3 regions of the Salibacterium lacus genome follow, and region 3 is predicted to be linked to each of the others. Evidence: predicted binding sites of a transcription regulator. Region 3 holds the regulator's gene; each other region holds the start of a gene.
The links. Region 3 encodes LexA, which represses DNA repair genes until DNA is damaged. Its sites were predicted from a motif close to CGAACATATGTTCG; they were not measured.
Positions count from the first base shown of each region.

Region 1 (8,194 bases), 870 kb from region 3:
TTTCGCGTTCGAGTATCGGCTTGAGGTAATAACCGGTGTAGGAATCCGCATCCCCGCCCACTTTTTCCGGTGTGCCGGATGCAATAATACGGCCGCCGCCGTCTCCTCCTTCCGGTCCAAGATCAATAATGTGGTCGACGGTTTTAATCACGTCGAGGTTATGCTCGATAATGATGACTGTGTCCCCGTTATCCACAAGACGCTGGAGTACTTTCATCAGACGGTCGATATCATCCACATGAAGCCCTGTTGTCGGTTCATCGAGAATATAGAGGGACTTACCGGTGGAACGGCGCTGCAGCTGACTTGCGAGTTTCACCCGCTGCGCCTCGCCTCCAGACAGGGTTGTCGCCTGCTGTCCGAGCTTAATATACCCAAGTCCGACATCATACAGTGTCTGGATTTTGCGCTGGATTTTCGGGATGTTTTCAAAAAAGTCCAGAGCCTCTTCCACCGTCATCGCGAGAACATCCGCGATATTTTTACCTTTGTAGCGTATGTCCAGTGTATCACGATTGTACCGCGTGCCGCCGCATTCCTCACAGGTGACGTACACGTCAGGCAGAAAGTGCATCTCAATCTTGATGATGCCGTCTCCCTTGCACGCCTCGCAGCGGCCGCCTTTCACGTTGAAACTGAACCTGCCTTTTTTATATCCCCGCGTTTTCGCTTCATTTGTCATCGCAAAAACTTCGCGGATGTCATCAAACATGCCTGTGTACGTAGCCGGGTTGGAGCGCGGTGTCCGGCCGATCGGCGCCTGGTTGATGTCGACCACTTTTTCGAGCTGCTCGATGCCTTCCACTTTTTTATGGGCGCCGGGCTTTTCTTTGCCGCGGTGAAGCTTTTGGGACAGGGTTTTATACAGGATATCATTAATCAGCGTACTTTTTCCGGATCCGGACACGCCGGTCACAGCGGTCAGAAGACCAAGCGGAATGGACGCGTTCACATTCTGGAGATTATTTTCTTTTGCTCCTTTGATCTTCACCTGTCGTTTATCCGGTTTACGGCGCGCTGCCGGGAGCGGGATGAATTTTTTCCCGGAAAGATACTGACCGGTAAGCGAACCTTCATCCTCTTTCACTTTTTCCGGCGGTCCTTCGGATACAATATAACCTCCGTGGACGCCGGCTCCAGGACCAATGTCCACAAGATGGTCGGCCGCGAGCATCGTATCTTCATCATGTTCCACAACAATCAGTGTGTTGCCAAGATCCCGCATCCGTTCCAATGTCCGAATCAGACGGTTGTTATCACGCTGATGCAGGCCGATGGAAGGTTCGTCGAGAATGTAGAGCACGCCCATCAGAGAGGAACCGATCTGGGTGGCCAGCCGTATCCGCTGCGCTTCCCCGCCTGACAGTGTTCCGGCTGCCCGGCTCAATGTCAGATAATCAATACCGACATTAATCAAAAAACCGAGACGTTCCTCGATTTCACGCAGAATCAGACGTGCAATCGTCAGTTCTTTCTCCGAGAGATTCAGTTCTTCAAAGAACTGTTTGGCATCCTTGATCGAGAGGTCTGTTACCTCTCCGATGTGCCGCCCCGCTATTTTGACAGCCAGGCTTTCTTTCCGGAGCCGGTTCCCGTGACAAGTCGGGCAGTTCGTGCGGGCCATATACTGCTCCATCTGATCCCGGATAAAATCCGATGCGGTTCCGTAGTAGCGGCGCGAGATATTATTCAGCACGCCTTCAAAGTAAATGTTTCGTTCTGTGATACCGCCGCGGTCATTTTCGTAACGAAACGTCATGCGTTCGTTATTGCTGCCGTGCAGCAGAATGTCCAGTTTCTCTTTCGGCAGGTCTCTCACCGGAACCTTCATATCAATATCGAAATGACGGCACGCAGATTCAAGCAGCTGCGGATAATAATTGGAACTGGTCGGCTCCCATGCTGCAATGGCATGATCATTCAACGTCCGGTCCCAGTCAGGAATGACAAGTTCTTTGTCCACTTCCAGACGGCTGCCGATCCCGTCACACGTCGGGCACGCACCAAATGGACTGTTGAACGAGAACAGACGCGGTTCCAGTTCACCGATCGTAAATCCGCAGTGCGGGCAGGCATGATGCTGATTAAAGAGCAGCTCTTCACCGTCCATGACGTTTGCCATCGCTTTGCCGCCGCTTAAATCAAGTGCCGTTTCGAGGGAATCCGACAGCCGTGTTTCGACTCCCTCTTTTATCACAATCCGGTCCACTACCACTTCAATATCATGATTTTTGTTCTTCTCCAGGTTGATTTCTTCACTTACTTCACGCATTTCCCCGTCCACGCGGACACGGACGAATCCTTTCTGTTTCAGGTCTTCGAGCAGTTTCACGTGCTCTCCTTTACGTCCGGAAACGACTGGTGCGAGAATCTGCATCTTCGTGCGTTCGGGAAATTCCATCATACGGTCCACCATCTGCTGCACCGTCTGCGAAGAGATTTCAACACCGTGGTTCGGGCAGATCGGCCGTCCGACTCTGGCGAACAACAGACGCAGGTAGTCGTAAATTTCTGTGACAGTGCCAACCGTGGAACGCGGGTTGCGGCTCGTCGTTTTCTGGTCTATGGAAATCGCCGGGGAAAGGCCTTCAATGGAATCGACATCCGGCTTCTCCATCTGGCCGAGAAACTGACGGGCGTAAGCTGACAGGGACTCTACATAACGGCGCTGGCCCTCGGCGTAAATCGTGTCAAAAGCAAGAGAGGATTTCCCCGAACCTGACAGTCCTGTCAAGACGACCAGATTGCCGCGTGGAATGGTTACATCGATGTCTTTCAGGTTATGGGACCGTGCTCCCTTAATCTCTAAATTATCTACCGGCATTGTACGTCATCCTTCCGCTTTTAATTCAAGTAACATGTCACGAAGTTCCGCCGCCCGTTCAAACTGAAGATCTTTGGCGGCCGTCTTCATTTCTTCTTCCATCTCATCGATTACTTTCTGCCGTTCTTTTTTGCTCATCTTATCGAGCGCCGGTTTGTCAAAGTCACTCGTTTCCTCGGAAGAAATCGTCGCCTGGATCAATTCCGGAATTTCTTTCTGGATTGTCGTCGGCGTAATATGATGAGTGTCATTAAACTCTTTCTGGATTGCCCGGCGCCGGTTGGTCTCCTCCATCGCCGTATTCATCGAGCGGGTTATCTTATCTGCGTACATCACGACATGTCCATTAGCATTTCTGGCCGCACGCCCCATCGTCTGAATAAGCGAGCGTTCGGCACGGAGAAATCCTTCTTTGTCAGCGTCCAGGATGGCGACGAGGGAAACTTCCGGTATGTCAAGGCCTTCCCGGAGCAGGTTAATGCCGACCAGCACATCAAATTCACCGAGCCGCAGCTGCCGCACGACGTCAATGCGCTCCAGCGTCTTCACTTCGGAATGCAGGTATTTCACACGGATGCCGACTTCTTTTAAGTAAGACGTCAAATCTTCGGCCATCTTTTTCGTCAGCGTCGTGACCAGCACTCTTTCCTTCCGTTCCCGGCGTTCATGGATCCGTTCGATCAAGTCATCAATCTGACCTTCAATCGGCTGGATTTCAATGGTCGGATCAAGCAGACCGGTCGGCCGGATAATCTGTTCCACCACGCCCGGGGAATGTTCCAGTTCATACGGCCCCGGAGTTGCCGAGACGTAGACCGCCTGCTGCATCCGGTTTTCAAACTCATCAAACTGGAGCGGACGGTTGTCCATGGCGGATGGAAGGCGGAAGCCGTGGTCTACAAGCACCTGCTTGCGGGCCTGGTCGCCTTTGTACATGCCGGTCACCTGCGGAAGTGTCACGTGGGATTCATCAACGATAAGCAGGAAATCCTCCGGAAAAAAGTCCATCAATGTGTAGGGGGATTCTCCGGCGCTTCGGAACGTCAAATGACGGGAGTAGTTTTCGATCCCCGAGCAGAAACCCATTTCCCGCATCATTTCCAGGTCGTATTTCGTGCGCTGTTCCAGGCGCTGGGCTTCCAGTTCCCGGCCGTTATCACGAAAGGCCTGCAGCTGTTCTTCCAGTTCCTTCTCAATATTTTCGATGGCGCGTTTCATCTTCTCTTCGCGGGTTACAAAGTGGGAAGCCGGGAAAATCGCGACGTGCTGGCGTTCCCCGAGTACTTCTCCTGTCAGCGCATCGACTTCGGTAATCCGGTCGATTTCGTCACCGAAAAATTCAACGCGGACACAGTGTTCATCCCGGGACGCCGGGAAAATTTCCACCACATCACCGCGTACCCGGAATGTTCCGCGCACAAAATTCACATCGTTTCGTTCATACTGGATATCAACAAGGTCCCGCATTAAAGCGTTCCGTTCCTTCTCCATATCTTTACGGAGCGACAGAACAAGCTCGCGGTACTCCTCCGGTGAACCAAGTCCGTAGATACAGGAGACACTCGCCACGATAATCACGTCATTTCGTTCAAAAAGCGCACTCGTGGCAGAGTGGCGGAGTTTATCTATTTCATCATTGATGCTGGCGTCTTTTTCTATAAACATATCAGTGGAAGGAACGTAGGCTTCCGGCTGATAATAGTCATAATAGCTGACAAAATACTCGACAGCATTGTTTGGAAACATCTCTTTAAATTCATTGTACAGCTGGCCTGCAAGTGTTTTGTTGTGAGCCATAACGAGGGTGGGCTTATTCACATTCTGAATAACGTTGGATACCGTAAACGTCTTCCCGGTACCGGTCGCACCAAGCAGGGTCTGGTGTCTTGTGCCCTCTTCAATGCCTTTTGTCAAAGCTTTTATCGCTTCCGGCTGGTCACCCTGGGGGTCATAGCCGGAAGCGAGATCGAATGTTTCATTCATCGCATTATCCCCCATTTTATACACTCAAATGTATTCCTTCTTATCTATTACCGCTTATACATTATACCACATCTTCCATCAAATTAAACGGCTTGTTCGAATATATGTTCGTTTTTATTTCGAGTAAAAAGACATGGTTCAAGCGGGGCACAGTATGCAGAAATAAGCTCCCATAAGAAAAGACGGAGCGGGATTTGTCACCCCGGCTCCGTCTTTTCAACGATCCTTTTCCTATCAACCCTGTATACCGGACGCCGGCAAGTCGTCGTTTTCTTTTACCGTCAGTACTCCGATTTCGTGATGCTCATTATCATATAAGGCGGACTGTACGTGGCGGCGTTCCCCGTTTGTATCCATCACTTCCAGCCGGCAGTGGGCGGAATTTTTCTGAAGAGCATAGTAAAGTTCCTTTTTCGAATGAACCGGAATGTTGTTCACTTTCCATATAATCTCTCCTGCGGTCATGCCCATTTTTGCTGCCGGCGACTCCGGAAGAACGGCCAGGATTTTCACCCCGCGGGAACCCGGCTGAAAAAAGGGCTGCCTCCCGTGGTCTTCCATGCGCTGCCAAACTTGAAGAGCTGTGCGCAGCACAAAGACGGCAGCTGCCGTGTACAGAACAGCCTGCGGATAGTAGAAGGAGAGCCCCGCTCCTGCTCCGGCGGCAAGACCGAGCAGGCAGAGCCGTCGTCCCATCTGCTGCAGAGCTGGTCTTGGCAGCGTATGATAAATCGTGTAGTCCGTCCCCACAGCAAGAGGAAAGAAAAAGAGTGCCAGTCCTCCCTCTCCAACCGGAAGAAGCGGCCACCAGGACACGGCATCAAGCATACCTCCGGGAATAAAAAAGACGGAGGGAAGGAGCCAGATCCGCCGCATCCGGTGCGCTCCGAGCCATTTTCCGCGGCTGCTTTTCACCGTCAGCGGCGAGGTGAAAAACCGGGCGCTCCGGAAAACGAGCACGCTCTCCAGAATAATCAAAACAGCGAGCCAGAAGAGCACTGCCTGGTAATCAGATGCTCCCAGCTCCTGCAGCCACGCATCCACACGGGGGCTTCCCGTATCCCAAAGCGGGAGAATCAGAGCCAGCAGAACCGCTGCACTGACCGTGAATGCCGGGGACAGCCACTTCACTCTTCCAGACAACAGAATCAAACCTGTGAAAAGAGAAAGAAGCACGAGAAAGGAGAACGGGACTGTAACACCGAGGAGCAAAGCGGCTGCAGAGCCGGCAAGACCCGCAGCCAATCCCGGGAGCAGCGGTGCGGTAACGTCAAATACCGCACGAAATACCCGGGTGTGAAAGTCGCGGCGTTCTTTCACCACTCTGCGCCATCCAAGAACGAACATGACAATCGGAATCAGATAGGTCAGCGGATGCGCGAAAAAACGCCCTATCCCATATAACAGCTCCCAGCCGATATCATTCATCCCGGTTCCTCCTTCTCCAAGCAGACCTTCCTTTAAAAAAGAACGTCCGGCTGATTTAGGAAGCCGGTGCCACTGTTCTTCCCTGCTGACAGCGCCCGGCCTCTTTGTTCCATTACTGGTTCGTCAATTTGTCATTCATCAAATCCAACGCTTCATTGAACTGTCTGTCGTTTTCACGGTTCTGCACCTTTTCCATCAGATCCTGATTCATCCGCCCGGCTGTTTCTTCGTCAATCGTACCGGTAACAGGCAGTTCGCCGGCAGATTCCTGGTAACTGCGCACCGCTTCAGACGTCTGTTCATCAAAATATCCGTCCGTCCGGCCCGGGTTATGACCGAGAGCCTGCAGCATCGTCTGAGCGGTTTTCACCTGCTCTCCGTTGGTTTCTATGGTCAGCTCCTCTTCCGGAGACAGTGCCGCAGAATAGAAATACTCAGGCTGCTCCACTTCCACCGTAGGTTTGACGCCTTCCTCGTTAATCCAATTGCCGTCTGAAGTAAGCCATTTAAACATCGACAGTTTCAGCCGGCTTCCATCTCCGAGCTTCATGGACTGCTGTACCGTTCCTTTGCCGTATGTCGTCTGACCGACGAGATCGTATCCGCCCGCCTCTTTCAAAGCGGCAGCCAGAATTTCAGAAGCAGACACACTGCCTTCATCAATCAAACCAACGATCGGATAATCTTTCTTCTCTTCAAGCGCAGAAATCGACCGGGTTGTTTCCCCGTTAGGATCTTCAATTTGAACAATCGGTTCTCCTCCCGGAATAACAAGATCTCCGATGCTCTGGACGCTGTTCAGATAGCCTCCCGGATTCCCCCGTACATCAATTAACAGCCCGTCAATATCCTGCTCCTCAAGGTTTGTCAGCTGCTTTTCAAACTCTGAAGCTGTATTTTCGGAAAAAGAAGTCAGTTCCAACAGCCCGATGGTCCGCCCGTTCTGCTCTATCGTGTCGGATGTCACCGTTTCAATTGGAATTTCATCCCGTACCACATCAACTTCAAACGGTTCCGAGGCACCCTGGCGCTGGATCGTCAACGTCACTGTCGAGCCTTTTTCCCCGCGGATTTTCAGCACGGTCTCATTCAGCGTGCTTCCTTCCGTGCTTTCCCCATTCACTTCGAGGATTTGATCATTCGGTCTTAATCCTGCCTTCTCCGCAGGGGATCCCCCGAACGGCGACACGATGGTCGGTGTGTCATCGACCATGCTTACTTCCGCTCCTATTCCTTCAAATGAGGATTCAAGAGATTGATTGAACTGGGAGGCTGTTTCCTGATCCATGTAAGCCGAATGAGGATCATCCAGCTCATTCACCATTCCTTTCAGTGCCCCTTCCCAGAGCGCCTCTTTATCGACATCTTCCACGTATTCCGATTCAATCATCTGGTAAACCTGCTGTACTTTGTCCAATCCATCCATGGACTGCTTCTCTGTATTTTCGGTCTGTCCGGAAGCACTGGAGGCGGCGGATGGTTCACTCCCGGCCTGTTCGTTTATATTAATTCCGGCAAAAACGCCGCCGGCTCCGGCAATAAGTACGGCACCGGTTACCACTGATGCCAGTTTTACTTTCCATTTCATGTTTTACACCTCAGCTCCATCATTAAAATCACCGCGGGTCAGAGAGGTTTTTATCGTCTCTTTCATTCTAGCATGAATTCACGTATTCCAAAAATAAATTTTCCATGATGCGGCGGTCTGTGAAACGGTTCCGTTATCATGTCATCATATAACGAAAAAAGGGACCGTCCCATGAGACAGCCCCTCTCTTTTCATTATGGCAGATAGTTTCTTGGGTTGACCGCGTTGGATTTGGCTCCGTTCCATGGTCCTTCATGAACTTCAAAGTGAAGATGTTTCCCCTGGGACGCACCGGTATTACCCATCATTCCGATATTTTCGCCGCGGGATACGCTCTGTCCGCTGGATACATTCGTCGAGGACATGTGGGC
Region 1 is NZ_JBHUML010000002.1:1,574,309-1,582,502, forward strand. Features, by position in the region: gene uvrA (excinuclease ABC subunit UvrA) at 1-2,824, opposite strand, end outside; gene uvrB (excinuclease ABC subunit UvrB) at 2,831-4,807, opposite strand; gene ACFSUB_RS08915 (PDZ domain-containing protein) at 5,042-6,235, opposite strand; gene ACFSUB_RS08920 (S41 family peptidase) at 6,348-7,823, opposite strand; gene ACFSUB_RS08925 (murein hydrolase activator EnvC family protein) at 8,018-8,194, opposite strand, start outside.
Region 1: a site for LexA is predicted at 4,905-4,918, ahead of uvrB (excinuclease ABC subunit UvrB). Genes of this name have one in related genera too.

Region 2 (8,194 bases), on a different contig from region 3:
TTTCTAACATGGTGATGGCGTGGTACATAAATAAAGCCTCCGGACATCATGGTTCAAACCATGCTTAACATAGCAATTTCTCCTGGTTTTGGCAAGATATAAAGGGTGGATATGATTGTACGTCAAAGAACGTCAAAACTATTTTAATATAATAGCTTGTTCCTGTCGTATTTACAGGCTGAAGGTGAGAAGATGGAATCGTTCCTGAGGGGACGAATCTTTATATCATTTTAAAGCAAAGAAGGTGAGACGATGAGATCTGTTGCTGCCTATGGTATAACAATGCTGGGAGCTTCTTTCTGGGGGTTGACCGGACTGTTTGTTCAGCGCCTCTATATGTTTGGATTTTCCCCGATTCATGTCGTAACGATACGAATGGTGCTGTCGATGGTTATCCTGTTCAGTATCGTAGGTATCATCCGGCCTTATCTTCTGAAGATCCACCTCCGGGACCTGCCTTATTTCATCGGCTTGGGGGTTGTGAGCATCGCATTATTTAACTGGTTCTATTTCACGGTTATGGAACAGGCTTCCCTGTCGGTGGCGGTCGTTCTGTTGTATACGAGTCCTGTTTTTGTGGCGCTGATGTCCCGGTTTGTATTCCAGGAGGCGTTCACCGTGAATAAAATCGGAGCCGTAGTGCTGACTACGGCCGGATGCAGCCTTGTTGCCGGCTTTTTTCCGTTTGGTTCCATGAACCTAACCGTATCTGTTGTGTTTTTCGGGCTGGCTTCCGGATTTTTCTGCGGACTGTACAGTATTATTGGAAAATCCGTCAGCCGCAAATACCATTCTGTTACCATTACGGCTTATTCGATGATGTGCGGGGGAGCGTTTCTTCTGCCGGTCAGCGGCATCGAAAAAAACCTTATGCCGTTTCTGGAGCCGATAGTCTGGATATATGCTTTAGGCAGTGTCCTTGTATCCACCATATTGGCCTATGTATTGTACACAGCCGGGTTAAAATATATTGAATCCAGCCATGCCGCGGTCCTTGCAACCATTGAACCGATTGTCGGTATAATAGTCGGGGTTCTTGTTTTCGGGGACGAATTAACGGGATGGCAGAGCGCAGGAATCGTTCTCGTTTTTTCTTCCATTATTCTATCTGTCTTTTCCAATGGAAATAAATTCACATCTAAAAGACAGAGACGTTATTTTTCCGACAACGGGAATGCCATGTAAGGTTTTGTATGTGATAAAATCAGGGTAAAGATAGGTAAACGAGGAGGGATCAGGGATGAAGGTTTTGGTGGCTGGTGCCCACGGGGATACCGGACAGATTCTCGTACGTATTCTTGCCGAACAGCCCGAGCATGAAGTGCACGCCATGGTACGCGATTATGATCAAGCCGGAATAATGAGGGAATGGGGAGCAGATTACATCGTGACAGCGGATCTTGAGAACAATGTGTCAAAAGCCCCAAAAGAAATGGATGCTGTTCTCTTTGCTGCTGGCTCCGGACCCGAAGCCGACCTTGAAAAGATCCTCGCAGTGGAGCAGGTAGGTGCGAAAAAACTGATTGATGCTTCCAGGGCTCAGGGGGTTCACCAATTTATTATGCTGAGCAGCATCGGGGCGGACCAGCCGTCCGGACCGGATAAATATTACCTGGAAGCCAAAGGAACGGCAGATGCGCACCTGCAAAGCAGCGGGCTGACCCATACCATTATCCGGACAGGTTCTCTTACTCCAGGAGAAGGAACCGGGTTAGTGGAAATAAAAGAACGATTCACAGATGCGTATGAACGAAGTATCTCAAGGGAAGACGCCGCTGCGGTAATGATTGCTTCGTTAACACACAACAAAGCGCGTGATAAAACGTTTGAGCTTTCCTCAGGAGACCGCTCGGTAAACGAAGCATTGAATAAGCTGTAGGCTGCCTTGTTATGTTTTATATTTCCCGGGAAATGATGTCGAAAAAGGGGAAAGAAAAGAGTGCTGCCAATTCGTGCAGTGCTCTTATTTATTTTAAATATTTAAGGGTTTGGAAGGAATTATCCGAACAGTGTCGAAATCTATCTTAAAGGTGCAAAGGAAGGGTGGAATGGATCATGGGATTTTCCATCGAAGTAAACGGAGAAATCGTTACGCATAATCAGGCAGAGCGGCTTGGGGATAGATCGTTTCGTCTTGTGAAAGACGGATACCATTTGTATCCGCTTGATTCGAAAATTGATATTCAAATGGAAGAGAATAAACCGCCGTTTGGAACGGCGGTCATTACAAAAGTGGAATGGAGTTCCGGGCGGACAACCCTTTTCTATGAACTCGTTTCCCTGTCTTCAGTGAATTAATGCAGGACCTGTTCCCCGCAGGCATCTTCTTCTATACGTAAATCATGGTATCCGTATTACCCCGTGTGCTTCTAATCTGATCAGGGTCGGCAATAACCGTCGGCTGATAATCAATCAGGATGGCGGACCGTTCCCCCGGACCGTCTGTTTCCCCTTTTTCAACATCCCCGACATAATGCGTGACAAGTGGATCATATACACTGTAGGACTCAAGAGGCTCATCCAGGTAAAAGGACTGCTTAATATCATCCTGCGGGATATCCGCCGGCATTTTGCCGCGGTGCCGGGGTGCAGAAATTGCATTTAACCCGCCGCTTATGTTGTTTCGCCGGATGAGGTGGGCAAACGTAAACGGTTCCCCGTCCTGATGGAGGGTGTTCGGTGAAGACACCGCCACATCGCCCGGATTTTCCACCTTCAGTTTCACAAAATGCACGCCTGCGTGAAAAGGCATCAGCGCATCTTCTCTCGTCCAAAACGTTTCCCTGAAGTCCTGACGTATCATTTCCCGGAGCAGCCTGTTTTCCATTGAACACTGCCAAAGAGCCGGGAACCGCCGGTATTCTCCCACATATTCCGGATTAAAGCTTCCCTGAAAATATTCATAATAGGCATGACCGTCGACCCATGTTTCCGGAAGCCACGTCACGTCATGCGTGCCCGGCATCACAAGCGCCCGCCCGTAACGACGGTACCGGTTCAGGTGCGGAGCGTATTCATCGGCTGGGAGGTGGTCAAAGGCATGCTGAAGCGCAGCCAGATCATCGTCGATACCCGGATAATTTATTTTATCTTTTAAATGGTAATATTCGTATCCTGCTTCTTTTAACTGACTCACAGCTATGACCTCCATCTATGAGAATTCCTTTAAAAGTTTATCATTTTTTCCTCCCGCCGATAAGAGAAAGCATTTCGAAACGAAGTGAAATCCTATATACTGAAAAGAACATACATTCGATATCATCCAGGAAGGAGCATGCATGATGCCGGTTATTCTCGCAGAAAAACCAAGTCAGGCGAAAGCGTATGCCGCCGCATTCCCAAAAGGGCAGAAAAAGGAAGGATACATGACAATTCCCGCCTGTTCTGTTTTTCCGGAAGGAGCCGTACTGACATGGGGAGTCGGCCATCTCATCGAACTAAAAAGCCCGGCCGAATATGAAGCATCGTGGAAACGGTGGGATCTCCAGCAGCTGCCGATGCTGCCGGGCACGTATGAGTTCCGTCCGGCCCAGAAGACGAAAAAACAGTTTCATATTGTGCGCCGTCTGCTCAAACAGGCCGATTCTATCATCGTCGCCACCGACTGCGACCGTGAAGGGGAAAACATCGCCCAAAGCATTATTCACGAAGCCGGTGTCTCAAGCAAGCCGCAGCGGCGGCTCTGGATCAATAGTCTCGAGAAAGAAGAAGTGCGAAAGGGGTTTGAACGGCTGCAGGACGGAAAAGCTTTTCATCCATTGTACCAGGAAGCCCAGGCCCGTCAGATTTCGGACTGGGTTGTTGGAATGAACGCAAGCCGGCTCTACACCCTGCTTTTGCAGAAGAAAGGACTGCAGCATGTGTTTAGTGTCGGAAGAGTGCAGACACCGACACTCAAACTGATTTATGACCGCCAGAAAGAGATTGAACGGTTCGTACCGGAGCCTTACTTTGAGATCAGGGCCGCGTTTAAAACGCAGGCGGGGAAATATGAAGGGAAACTAAAAGAAACCTATTCATCGAAAGAAAACGCAGCGGATCTGCTCCACAGGCACGGTATCCAGGAGAAGGAAACCGGACGGGTTGCGGCGGTGGACGTAAAGGAGAAGCGGGAGAAACCCCCGATGCTGCATTCCTTGTCGAGCCTGCAGACGCTGGCGAACAAAAAATATAAATACAGCCCGTCCCGCACGCTTGAAATCGTACAGAGCTTGTATGATGAACCACTGAAACTCGTGACGTACCCAAGAACCGATACCCGTCATATTACAAACAGTGAATACAGCTACGTTAAACAAAATATCACCGGATGGCAGCGGGTGACCGGAGACAATGTTGAAACGCAGGAACCCCGCGCGCTAAAGCGGTATGTCGACGACACCAAAGTGAAAGAGCACCATGCCATTATTCCGACCAGGAAAGTTCCTTCAGAAGCTGTATTGCAAAAGCTGACCCGTGAACAGAAGAACCTGTATGAGGAGATCATAAAAAGCGTGCTCGCTGTTTTTCATCAGGATTATGTTTATGAAGAAACGACAGTTACTACCGATGTGAAGGGACTCGCGTTTTTAAGTAAAGGGAAAGTCGAGAATCAGAGAGGATGGAAAACGTTGTTTGACATCTCGGGCAGCCCCTCCAAACAACAGCTTCCGGAGCTTCCACCTCTGAACCAGGGAATGGAAGCAGGCGCACGTGTGCAGATTCATGAAGAGATGACAAAACCGCCGAAACCCTACACAGAAGGTAATCTTATCAATATGATGAAAACGTGCGGGAGACTGGTGGAAGAAGACGAGGAAGCCAAAGCCGCACTGCAGGAAGTGGAAGGCCTCGGCACCGAAGCAACGAGAAGCGGAATCATTAAGACGTTAATACGCCAGGAGTACATCCAGGTTGAGAAGAACATTGTCCATGTGACGAAAAAAGGGGAGGTGCTCTGCGAAGCGGTACAGGGATCCCTTCTGTCCAAGCCTGAAATGACGGCAAAATGGGAGCTGTTTCTGCGCAGAATCGGAGAAGGAGAGGCTGACAGGCAGACTTTTATTGATAACACGGCGTCCTTCACGACGAAACTGGTAAGTACGGCGGCGCAGGAAGTAGAAAACATGGAAATTCCAAAAGAAGGGCTTCCGGCACCGAAGAAAGGAAAAAGCGGCGCAAAACGTCAGCAGAATGCCCCAATCGCGGCGTGCCCTTCCTGCGGGAAAGGAAGTATTGTACTTCGGAAAACGTTCTACGGCTGCACGGAGTACAGCAATGGCTGCCGGCAGACGTTCAACCGGACGATCCTCGGAAAAACCATCACGAAAGCACACATCCGTGCGTTGTGTGAAAAAGGGAAAACTCCGGTTATTGAAGGGTTTGAAGGGAAGCGGTCCTTTGACGCAGCGCTCGTGTGGAATAACGGCAAAACGGAATTTTCTTTTCGCTCGTCCTGATCTGTTCCTGAAATCCCGGATTTTGGACAAAAAATGATTGGGTCTATACAATGATAGAAAGAGGAAACATTAATGTATCCGCCGCAATTATCCACGTGAGGATGCCGGCTTTTTCAGGAGGGAAGGCATGATGAGATGGCTGATAGTAGTGATAGCAGCCGTTTTTGAGGTAGGCTGGGTGATTGGACTGAAGCACGCGGAAACCCCGGGGCAGTGGATAATGACGATGGTATGTATCGGTGTGAGTTTTTATCTTTTGGTTGCCGCGGGAAAGAACCTGCCGGTTGGAACCGCGTATGCTGTTTTTGCGGGACTTGGAACGGTCGGAACTGTCGTCAGCGGCATGGTGTTCTTTCAGGAGCCGGTGGATGGGTTGAAGTTGTTGTTCATAGGTATTCTGCTTTTAGGAGTTATCGGGTTGAAACTCGCGGAAGACCGCATGGAAACGGGGGATAACTGATGGCCTGGGTGTATCTCACAGTTGCAGGTCTTTTTGAAATGACTGGTGTCACAATGATCAATAAGCTTCATCGGGACAAAGATATAAAGACTCTTCTTTATTTGATGGGGAGTTTCTGGGTTAGTTTTGTACTGTTGTCCATGGCAATGGAGACACTTCCAATGGGAACGGCCTATGCGGTGTGGACAGGAATTGGAGCAGCTGGGGGAGCAGTTCTTGGTATGGTGTTGTATAACGAGCCTGAAGATACCTTTCGCATCAGCTGCATTGCTGTTGTTATCGCAGCCGCCGCAGGACTCAAATTGATTTCATAAGAGTTGGTGCCGAGCCCCGCAGGCTTGCGGTATAGAACTCTGTCCTATATATTAGGGGTAGAGTTATTACATACAAAGGAGACAGAGTTAATATGATGAATATGTTACAAGGAATGCATGAAGGATCATGGTTCCTGCTCGTCATTTTCTTTTTCATCAGTTATTTTGCGCCGAAGCAGAAAATCACGCTGATGATTATGCGTTTATTTGCCGTTCTTATGCTGATTTCAGGTATCGGGATGCTCGCATCCATGGACTTTCCGCTTCTTTATATCTTCAAAGGGGTGCTGGCTTTGATTGCGATTGCCCTCATGGAGATTACGATAGCCGGGAAGAAACGCGGAGAGGCCCGTGCCGGTTTGACAGGCTTACTCGTTATAGTGCTCATTATTATTGTACTGCTTGGCTACGGTGATATTTAACCGTCCAAAAAAGCCGGCGGAACAGGTTTCAACCTGTTCCGCCGGCTTTTTGTATAGACCGGAATTCATGATTCTCGGTGATAATTCCCGCTTTTCCCGCCTGTCTTATCGAGCAGGTACGTCGGGCCGATTGTCATGTCTTTCCCGGTTGATTTACACATGTCATAAACCGTGAGGGCCGCCGCGGTTGCTGCGGTGAGCGCCTCCATTTCCACCCCTGTATTTCCTTTGACTTTTACTTCACTGGTGATGGACAGATGATAGGCATCTTGTTCCTGCTGCTCCCATTCAAAATGAATATCAACACCGCTCAGCATGAGGGGGTGACACATCGGAATCCAGTCGGACGTTTTTTTCGCGCCTGTTATGCCAGCTACCTGGGCTACCGCGAGTACGCTGCCTTTCTTATTGGTTCCTTCTTCAATACGTGCATAAGCTTCCTCGGAAACGGTAATTCCCGACCGGGCGCGGGCGGTTCTAAGCGTGTCTGTTTTGTCGGATATATCGACCATTCTGGCACGTTCCTGTTCGTTCAGGTGGGTGAAGTCAGCCATCGGTACAGCTCCTTTCTAGTGAGATGCTTGGAACAGATATGATAATATTATAGTAACACGTTTGTGCAGCTGGAGAGGAGATCACGTATGTTTGTCGGGGGTTTTGATATAGATTCGTTTGTACTGCTGGCCGCTCTTCTTTTAATTGTGGGAGTAACAGTGACGAAATTTTCCGCACGTCTTGGAATGCCTTCGTTGATTTTGTTTATTCTTGTCGGCATGATTATCGGCAGTGACGGTCTTGGTATCATTTATTTTGATGACGCGCACCAGGCCCAACTGGTAGGCGTCATTGCCCTTGTCATCATTTTGTTTGAAGGGGGCAGTCAGACGAAATGGTCCGTCATCAAACCGGTCATCTGGCCTTCCTTAAGTCTGGCGACATTTGGAGTTATCATTACGTCCTTGATTGTCGGTGTAGCGGCGAAATACGTCGTGGATCTGACCTGGCTGGAATCCCTTCTGCTCGGAGCAGTTGTTGGATCCACAGATGCCGCTGCGGTGTTTGCCTCATTGAAGGAAAGAAACATAAAAACAAAAATAGCAGCTACCATGGAAGCCGAATCCGGTACGAACGATCCGATGGCTGTCTTTTTGACACTCAGTTTTATTGAACTGATCATGGTGGATCAGCCAAATTACTGGCTTTTAACTGCATCTTTTTTCTGGCAGATGGGAATCGGACTGTTAATCGGTATTGTTCTTGGAAAAGTAGCATCTGCTTCGATTAACCGGATTAACCTGGATTCCAGCGGTCTTTATCCAATATTTGCGCTTTCTTTTGCACTGTTGACCTACAGCGTAGCTTCTCTGTCCCAGGCGAGCGGCTTTCTCGCTGTTTATGTTGCAGCCCTTATTATCGGTAATTCCGAGCTTACCTACCGCCATTCCATTTTCCGGTTCAATGAAGGATTTGCATGGATGGCACAGATTCTTATGTTTATTATTCTCGGTCTGCTCGCGTTTCCTGAACAGATTCTCTCCCCGGAAATCATGGGAGGCGGCC
Region 2 is NZ_JBHUML010000003.1:63,060-71,253, reverse strand. Features, by position in the region: gene ACFSUB_RS10980 (MATE family efflux transporter) at 1-28, opposite strand, end outside; gene ACFSUB_RS10975 (DMT family transporter) at 253-1,185, shown strand; gene ACFSUB_RS10970 (SDR family oxidoreductase) at 1,241-1,879, shown strand; gene ACFSUB_RS10965 (DUF2584 family protein) at 2,056-2,298, shown strand; gene ACFSUB_RS10960 (2OG-Fe dioxygenase family protein) at 2,330-3,136, opposite strand; gene ACFSUB_RS10955 (type IA DNA topoisomerase) at 3,279-5,438, shown strand; gene ACFSUB_RS10950 (DMT family transporter) at 5,569-5,898, shown strand; gene ACFSUB_RS10945 (DMT family transporter) at 5,898-6,212, shown strand; gene ACFSUB_RS10940 (DUF1516 family protein) at 6,305-6,634, shown strand; gene moaC (cyclic pyranopterin monophosphate synthase MoaC) at 6,700-7,188, opposite strand; gene ACFSUB_RS10930 (potassium/proton antiporter) at 7,276-8,194, shown strand, end outside.
Region 2: a site for LexA is predicted at 3,242-3,255, ahead of ACFSUB_RS10955 (type IA DNA topoisomerase). Genes of this name have one in related genera too.

Region 3 (8,194 bases):
TCGATTGTTCCAATTGGGGAATATTTTCTCGAAAAAAAATAACGCCCTCCTTTTGCGGAAGGCGTTCGGGTGTGCTACGATATATAACGGAAGGTAATCGTCCTATGCGGGGCGTCGGTAGACTTACGGGGACTTTTTCGCGGGTCCTTCGGGTGGCGTTGATTTGCCGGTAGATTGACCGGTCAGATTGGACGGAAAAATTGTCGAGCGAACTTCAAAACTTCCGGGAGGCGCGTGCCGTCTCCGCTGGGTTCGATTCCCAGACGGTCCCGCCATTTCCTATCCCAAACCAAGCAATTTCTTCCACCATGGTTTTTGCTCTTCTGCGGGTTTATTCTCTATTTTGGTTTCCTCTACAAATATTTCTTCTTTGTGAACCGCTTCCCCTTTGGCAAGCACAAGCCCTATATCACTTTGTTTATCAAGAGACGTTATACGCTGCGATTCCACACCGTAGGAGGAGGCCAGCTTCGTGTAGGCGGAGACCGCTTTATACCCAAGCTTTCCATTCACAACCATCACCGCATCCGGATGGTCATGAAGCATCTGTTCCACTTCCGGAAACGTTCCTTTTTTCATTACCTGTTTTTTCGTCAACGCAAGCAGCACCCTTTCCCTGAACGTTCCAAGAAACCTGCGTTTTTCATCCGGTTTTAACTCCTTCGGACCATACATACCTTCTTCCAGATAGTCGTTTACATTTTTTTCAGCCATCGTTCTCTCCTTTCTGCCGTTTTCAGTGTACCAGATACAGCGGCACGTATAATATGAAAACAAAAGCCCGGTCTATGTTTTTTTCACCCGTTTATGATAAAATATCGTTAAGATAAACGAAGATGAGGTGAAACAGATGCCTTCTGATATGTTTATGTGGTTTATTGTGGCTTGGTCGGTATTTTTAACGGTCATGATGTTTATCGGCGGGTATTTCATGTTTCGCAAATTTCTGCAAAGGCTCCCCAAAGAAGACGGCCGTTCCATCCTCGACTGGCAGGATCATTACCTCGAAAAAACCATTCATTTGTGGCCGCAGGATAAAAAAGATCTTCTGGAGGAATTGGTGGAACCGGTACCGGAACTTTTCCGCGACACCGCCCGGGAGAAAATTGCCGGTAAGGTCGGGGAAATAGCGCTTGAAGAGCGCGCGCGCCGGATTGATGAGGACCTTTTAATCCGGGGATATATTACAGCCACGCCAAAGCGTGACCATAAATTCCTGCGAAAAAAGCTGGATGAAAAACAAATCGATGTATCCCCCTATGAACATTTATTTCTATAACCGTGCGAAAGACCGCTCCCATCAAACGGAACGGTCTTTTTAATGCGAATGAGCCGGGGCTTGTCCCCTGCTCTGCAGTCTTTTTTTCTTTTCCACCTTTTTAAATTGAACGAGCATGAAAATACGCCACGGAATAATCATGCCGTAGGCAAGAATAAAGAACATTCCCGCCAGCTCCTCTACGTTAATAGCATCTCCTATCAGCAGCTTGAACACGATTCTTGCGGCGAGCAGCGTGAAAAGAAGAAACACAAACGCTTTGGAACGGACCATGTAAATGTCACTGTCCCTTATTTCAAAACGGGAGGTTTTCATGAGAAGCAGGGAGAAGACGAGCCCGACGGTGAATGCTTCAAGAATCTGGGAAGGTTCAAGCCGGGTCGGTTCGTATACAAACATGAGAAAACCAGTGGACATAAAAAATGGCGGCAGAATGATTTTTTTTACCGTTGCCGGTCTCTTGATGGCTTTCATCCGGATAAAAATGGCGGCCAGTGCCACCATCGCTGCTCCGGCAGTGGATAACAGCAGCATGGCATTCATAATTAAGGCCAACTCCCATTCCCTGACTGCCGAAGCAGCAGGGTTATCTACTTCTTATCATTATTTCCATGATACAACGAAAAAAAGCCGGGATGCAATCTCATCCCGGAAAACATCAAGCAGAGGCTGCTTTCCCGGCAGCCGTTTCATACCATCTGCGTCCAGAAAAGCAGCCTCATTTAAGCTATTTTTTATCCTGTTGTTTCTGCATAGCTTTCATCATTTGATTTATCTTCTTCTGTGATGGGTTTTGTCCCATCTGCGTCATCATGACCCGGAGCATCTGCTCATCAATGGGTGGATTTTTCTTTAAGTAATTCATCATCGTTTTGCGGGCAATAAAAAACCCTAATGCAGCACCCGCCAATAGACAAACAACACCGACGAGTACAAACCAAAGCCAGTCCATCCCGTTCATTTCCTCCTTCTGCTACGTTACAGCGATACGTATATCATCATTACAATAATTGACCTCTATCATTATAACGTATCCCCGGGCTGTTGGAAAGAGGAACTCCTTTTTTGCTCATAAAACGGAATAGACCTTAAGTGGTTTCAGCCAACCATACGTTTCTTTTTTCATATTGACCGCAAAGAAGTATGGAGAAATTTTCTTGAAGCAGTCAAACACCTGCCACTCTTCTCTGGCGTCTCCGGCATGATTAAAAATAATCTGCCGGTCGTCCAGAAAAACCGTGCTGCCGGATCGTGCCCGCGTGTAAATGTCACGACTTTTTTTCTGAAATCCTGCTTTTTGTAAATCTTCATCGAGTGAATGGATGAAGTATGGATACAACAGAGGCTCGGTAATATAGTAAATCTGTTTTTCCAGAAGCGGACGTGCCCATTCATAAGCCTGATCGTAATCAAGAAATAAACGGTAGAGCTTGTCCTCGCCCTGGTAATATTGAAGCGCCACTTCTTTTGTAATGATAATCAGTTGATATCTTGTCATGGATATGCACTCCTTTCACCTCTTATCGGGAGCAGCTGCTGGTGTGATGTACAAGACCAGCATAACCAATAAAGTGTGAAAGACCTGTCATTTTCTGAATATAAAAACAACTTTTTTTGTCGAACAGCCCTTTTTTCTCGACGTATCAAAACAACCTGTTGTCAAAATAGAAAAAAGACTGCCCTTCCCCGGAATGTCAGTCCAGGAAAAGACAGTCTCTTTGTTATCACTTGGAGTCAAGAAGGGTTTTCACCCGGGCCGTGACGTTTTCAACCGTGAATCCAAACTTCTCGATGTTCACATCACCTGGTGCCGATGCACCGAAACGGTCAATGCCGAGCACACCTCCATAAGCTCCTGTGTATTTATACCAGCCGTGGGAAGCACCCATTTCAACAGCCAGCGCCGGCACACCTTCGGGAAGCACCTTGCGTTGATAGGAGACCGGCTGCTGATCAAAGGAATGCCAGCTCGGCATGCTGATCACATTCGCCTGAACACCCTCTTTCTCCAGAGCCTGGGCCGCCTTCAGTACAAGGGAAACTTCCGATCCGGAAGCAAGAAGCAGTACATCGGGGGCGGGGCTGGTTTCTGCAAGAATATAAGCCCCTTTTCTGACACCTTCTTCCGCATTTTCAGCCGTGCCGGGCAGTGTAGGCACACCCTGTCTTGTCAGCACAAGCGCTGTCGGAGTATGGGTGCTCTGCAGGGCCGTCTTCCATGCAGCCACCGTTTCATTTCCGTCAGCCGGACGAATCACGTTCATATTAGGAATGGCACGAAGGGAAGATGTCTGCTCAATCGGTTCATGGGTCGGACCATCTTCGCCGACGGCAATACTGTCATGGGTGAATACGTACGTGACCGGCAGTTCCATTAAGGCGCTGAGACGCAGAGCGGGCCGCAGGTAATCCGAGAACACCAGAAACGTGGAAACGTAGGGATGAACACCGCCGTGGAGCTTCAGCCCATTTCCTGCTGCTGCCATAGCGAACTCACGCACACCAAACCAGATATTACGTCCTGCGTAATCATCTCTGCTGAAATCCGTTTCTTCCTTAATCAGCGTTTTATTGGAGCCGGAAAGGTCAGCCGAACCTCCGAATAACGAAGGCACCGATTTTGACAATGCCTGGAGCGCCTCGCCGGATACTGCACGTGTTGCCGCCTTTTCATCCGTGTAGACAGGAAGATGCTGTGCCCAATCGTCAGGCAGGTCTCCCTGAACGGCAAGCCGGAACTGTTCTGCAAGCTCAGGGTACTTTTCTTTATACGTATCAAACAGCTTGTTCCATTCTTTCTCTTTTTCGGCCCCTTTTGCTTTCAGACCGGCAAAGTGTTCTGTCACTTCCGGAGGAATATAAAAGGAATCCTCATAGGACCATTTGTAGGAATCCTTTGCAAGTTTTACTTCGTCTTCACCAAGCGGAGCTCCGTGAGCCGCACTTGAACCACCTTTATTGGGAGCACCGTAACCAATTTCGGTTTTCACCTCAATAAGGGAAGGGCGGTCACTGTCTTTTGCTTCCTGCAGTGCTTTTTCTATACCTGCCAGATCCGTACCGTCTTCAACGAAAACGGTGTGCCAGCCGTAAGCTTCATAGCGTTTCAGAACATCTTCGGAGAAGGCCTGATGAAGATCCCCATCCAGGGATACATCGTTGGAGTCATACATGAGAATAAGACGGCTTAACTGCAGATGCCCTGCAAGCGAAGCCGATTCTGCAGATATTCCTTCCATCAGGTCCCCGTCTCCGCATAATACATACGTGTAGTGATCAACAAGGGAGATATCTTCCGTATTATAGGCTGCCGCAAGATGCCTTTCCGCCATGGCCATTCCGACACCCATGCCGATTCCCTGTCCGAGCGGGCCGGTGGTCGCTTCCACTCCCGGTGTATCGCCAAACTCCGGATGACCCGGTGTTTTACTACCCCACTGCCGGAAGTTTTTGAGTTCATCCAGCGAAAGATCATAGCCGGAGAGATGAAGAAGGCTGTACAAAAGCATGGAGCCGTGACCTGCCGACAGAACGAACCGGTCTCTGTTAAACCAGTCCGGGTTGTCCGGATTATGGTTCATAAAGGTTGACCATAGTTTATACGCCATCGGTGCCGCCCCCATCGGGAGACCGGGATGGCCTGAGTTTGCTTTTTCCACGCTGTCAATCGATAGGGTTCGTATCGTATTGACGGCTAGTTCTTCTACATTACCTGTTGTCATTATGTTCCCTGCCTTTCTTTTCGGAAAGCTTCATATGTATATTGTATCTCTTATCTTATCATAAATGTAAATGTCCCAATGCACAAGCCTCGACAGAACACCAAAATAGAAGTAACCTTAAAAAACCCTGATGAACCAAGCAGCTCATCAGGGTTTTACCGTTTTATTAATCTATAGGCAGTTGGAAGACTTTGCTGTTAACTGCGGTAATGGGGATTATTTCGTTTCGCTTTTTCCAGTTTCTGAGGCGTGACATCATCACCTTCCGGATCCACCACTTTAACAGACTGGAGCTGACTTTTGAACGAGGAACGGAATTTCGCCAGGTATTCATTACGAAGTTCATGCTGCTCGTTTTCTTCCTGTTCTGTTAATCCTGTCGTTTTAGAACGGCGGGCCAGTTCATTGATCCGGTCAATCTTTTCCTGAGAAAGCATAGGCCTAGATTACCCTCCCTTTGCTCCTTAATCATTCCATATTCAATGTAAATCAGAACGTATTGAAATGCAAACGAATCTGCTTACAGTGAGAGTGTATGAATAGCAGTCCGCTATACTGAAAGGCACGTTTATTCCATTTCCTCCTGATTCGATTCATATGTATACTGTCCTTCGATATACTCTTTATATCTCCGGTGGACGGTCGCTTTCGATACAGAATAACCAAGTCCGCGCAGCGTGGCAGCAATATCGTAAAAAGGGAGTTCCCTTCTGCGCAGTCGTATGATTTCTTCAAGCGGCGCTTCGATTTTCTTTCTTCCTCCGCCGCCGTTTTCGGGAAGGTTATCCTCCGGATGATAGCCGGATTCCACCGCGCGCTTCATCCCGCGCTTTATCTTTAGATTGTGGAGCCGCCGCTGCTGTTCTTCCACCATCGACAAAATATCCATCAGCATGGTGTCATTGTCCGACAGCTGCAGCCTTCCTTCATCGCGCACAGTATAAACCGGCACATCCAGCGCGGACAATTGGTGCAAAAGGGCAATCTTTGCATTTCCGCGGCCCAGCCTCGTCTCGTCCTGGACGCAGAGAACATCTGCTTCCCCGGCGCTGAACAGGTCCATCATGTCAAGAAGCCCGTCCCTTTCAAGAGTATAGCCCCCAGCCTCCTCTTTAATCGTCTGCCGGATATGAAACCCATTGTTCTGCGCCAGCTGAAACAGTTCTTCCTCCTGCCGTATCAGGGAGGTCTGCTGTGTCTCTTTTGCAGTACTGACGCGGCAGTATATCATGCAGCTTATCATATTATTCCTTCGCTTTCTCTTCGTAATTTACCGTCCAGTCATAACTCAGTATATCAGACGGCTCCTCCTGTTTTACAGTATCGGCATATCCGCCCGTTTCCTCCGGTGTCTGCGACCATTCCACCACAGCAATAAGCGTAACAATAGAAAGAATAAAAAGCAGCAGAATCATCCATTCCTGTAGGCTGATCCGTTTCCATCCGAAATTCATCTCGACCCCTCCAAATATGAGAATATCTGTTCTGTCATAAACTACTTTCAGTATATAAAGAACTATTGTTCCCGTCAAGGAAAAATTAGAACGGGTGTTTGCGGACGTATGTTTTCCATGATATAATAAACACAATAAATTTATGGAAAAAGAGGTGCACCCTATGCCTAAACTCTCCAAAAGACAACAGCAGATTCTCGACTATATAAAAGACGAAGTGAAACTGAAGGGCTATCCTCCTTCCGTCCGTGAAATCGGTGAGTCAGTCGGACTGGCATCGAGCTCCACCGTCCACGGCCACCTTGCCAGACTGGAAAACAAAGGCTATATACGCCGCGACCCGACGAAACCGCGGGCCATTGAAGTTCTTGAACTCGAAGAGGAAAATTTATCCATATCGGAAAGCCAGGCGGTTTACGTTCCGGTTCTCGGGAAAGTCACGGCCGGGGAGCCGATTACAGCGGTGGAAAACATCGACGAGTATATTCCCCTACCTGATCGTATGGTTTCCGATGAAAAAGTATTCGTCCTGACAATCGAAGGCGACAGCATGATCGAAGCCGGGATTTATGACGGGGATATGGTTATCGTCAAACAGCAGCAGACAGCCGATAACGGGGATATAATCGTCGCAATGACAGAAGAACTGGAAGCAACGGTTAAACGGTTCTATAAAGAAAACAACTACATCCGTCTTCAGCCGGAAAATGCTGCAATGGAACCTATTATTCTGGATAACTGTACCATTCTCGGAAAAGTGTCGGGCGTCTTCCGCACCCTGCATTAATACTTATACCGCCGGATGGAATCATATATCACGCAGCATACAAGCACGTGTCTCAAGCCTCCCCGGCAAAGAAGACACGGTGAGCACCAGCGTACCGATACCGCGCTTGTACTCTGGAGTGAAAGCGTAGTATTTTGACGGACCAACAGCTTAACTATAAAAAAATTCCGAATGATTCTTCTACGAATCATTCGGAATTTTTTTATCTATTGATGGTTTTGTCCCAGACTCTTTTTTATACTGTTCTACTAACCGCAGTATTTTATTGTTTTTCTCTTACCATTCAATCAAAGGAAATCAAATATATAAAAAAGCGGAGGAAAAACAGCTGCGTCTTCTGCCTCAATTCTCTCCTTTCTCCATTGACTCCATGGAGCTTTCTTTTTTTCTGCCTTGATTCTCCGAATTTATCTATCGATTCTCGTTCCAACCACCTCACCTGCACTAAAAACCGGAAACAAAGAAAAACCCTGCCACCGCTTTGGTGACAGGGTTTCTGCTTTTTAATAGGTGGAAAGGAATTGTTCTCTTTCCCAAGGGTGAACCTGGGAGCGGAACATATCCCACTCAATTTCTTTTGCTTCGGCAAAGTGCTCGATGGCATGGGAGCCGATAGCGTTGACGAGTGTTTCATCGCTGAGAAGGTTATCAAGAGCAGCGCGCAGATCTCCCGGGAGATCCTTGATTCCTTCTTCTTCCCGTTCTTCTCTTGTCATAACATAGATGTTGCGGTCTGTTGGTTCCGGAGCGCTCAGTTTGCGCTTAATGCCGTCCAGTCCGGCAGCAAGCATGGAAGCCATTGCAAGATACGGGTTCGCCGCCGGGTCCGGACTTCTTACTTCAATACGCGTACTCATGCCGCGGGAAGACGGAATCCGGACAAGCGGACTTCTGTTACGAAGCGACCATGCAACATATACAGGGGCTTCAAAGCCTGGTACAAGACGCTTGT
Region 3 is NZ_JBHUML010000002.1:707,216-715,409, forward strand. Features, by position in the region: gene ACFSUB_RS04475 (YueI family protein) at 280-714, opposite strand; gene ACFSUB_RS04480 (DUF2621 domain-containing protein) at 851-1,279, shown strand; gene ACFSUB_RS04485 (CcdC family protein) at 1,319-1,822, opposite strand; gene ACFSUB_RS04490 (YneF family protein) at 2,007-2,231, opposite strand; gene sirA (sporulation inhibitor of replication protein SirA) at 2,349-2,777, opposite strand; gene tkt (transketolase) at 3,004-5,001, opposite strand; gene ACFSUB_RS04505 (DUF896 domain-containing protein) at 5,199-5,438, opposite strand; gene ACFSUB_RS04510 (YneB family resolvase-like protein) at 5,570-6,241, opposite strand; gene ACFSUB_RS04515 (hypothetical protein) at 6,246-6,455, opposite strand; gene lexA (transcriptional repressor LexA) at 6,619-7,242, shown strand; gene glnA (type I glutamate--ammonia ligase) at 7,746-8,194, opposite strand, start outside.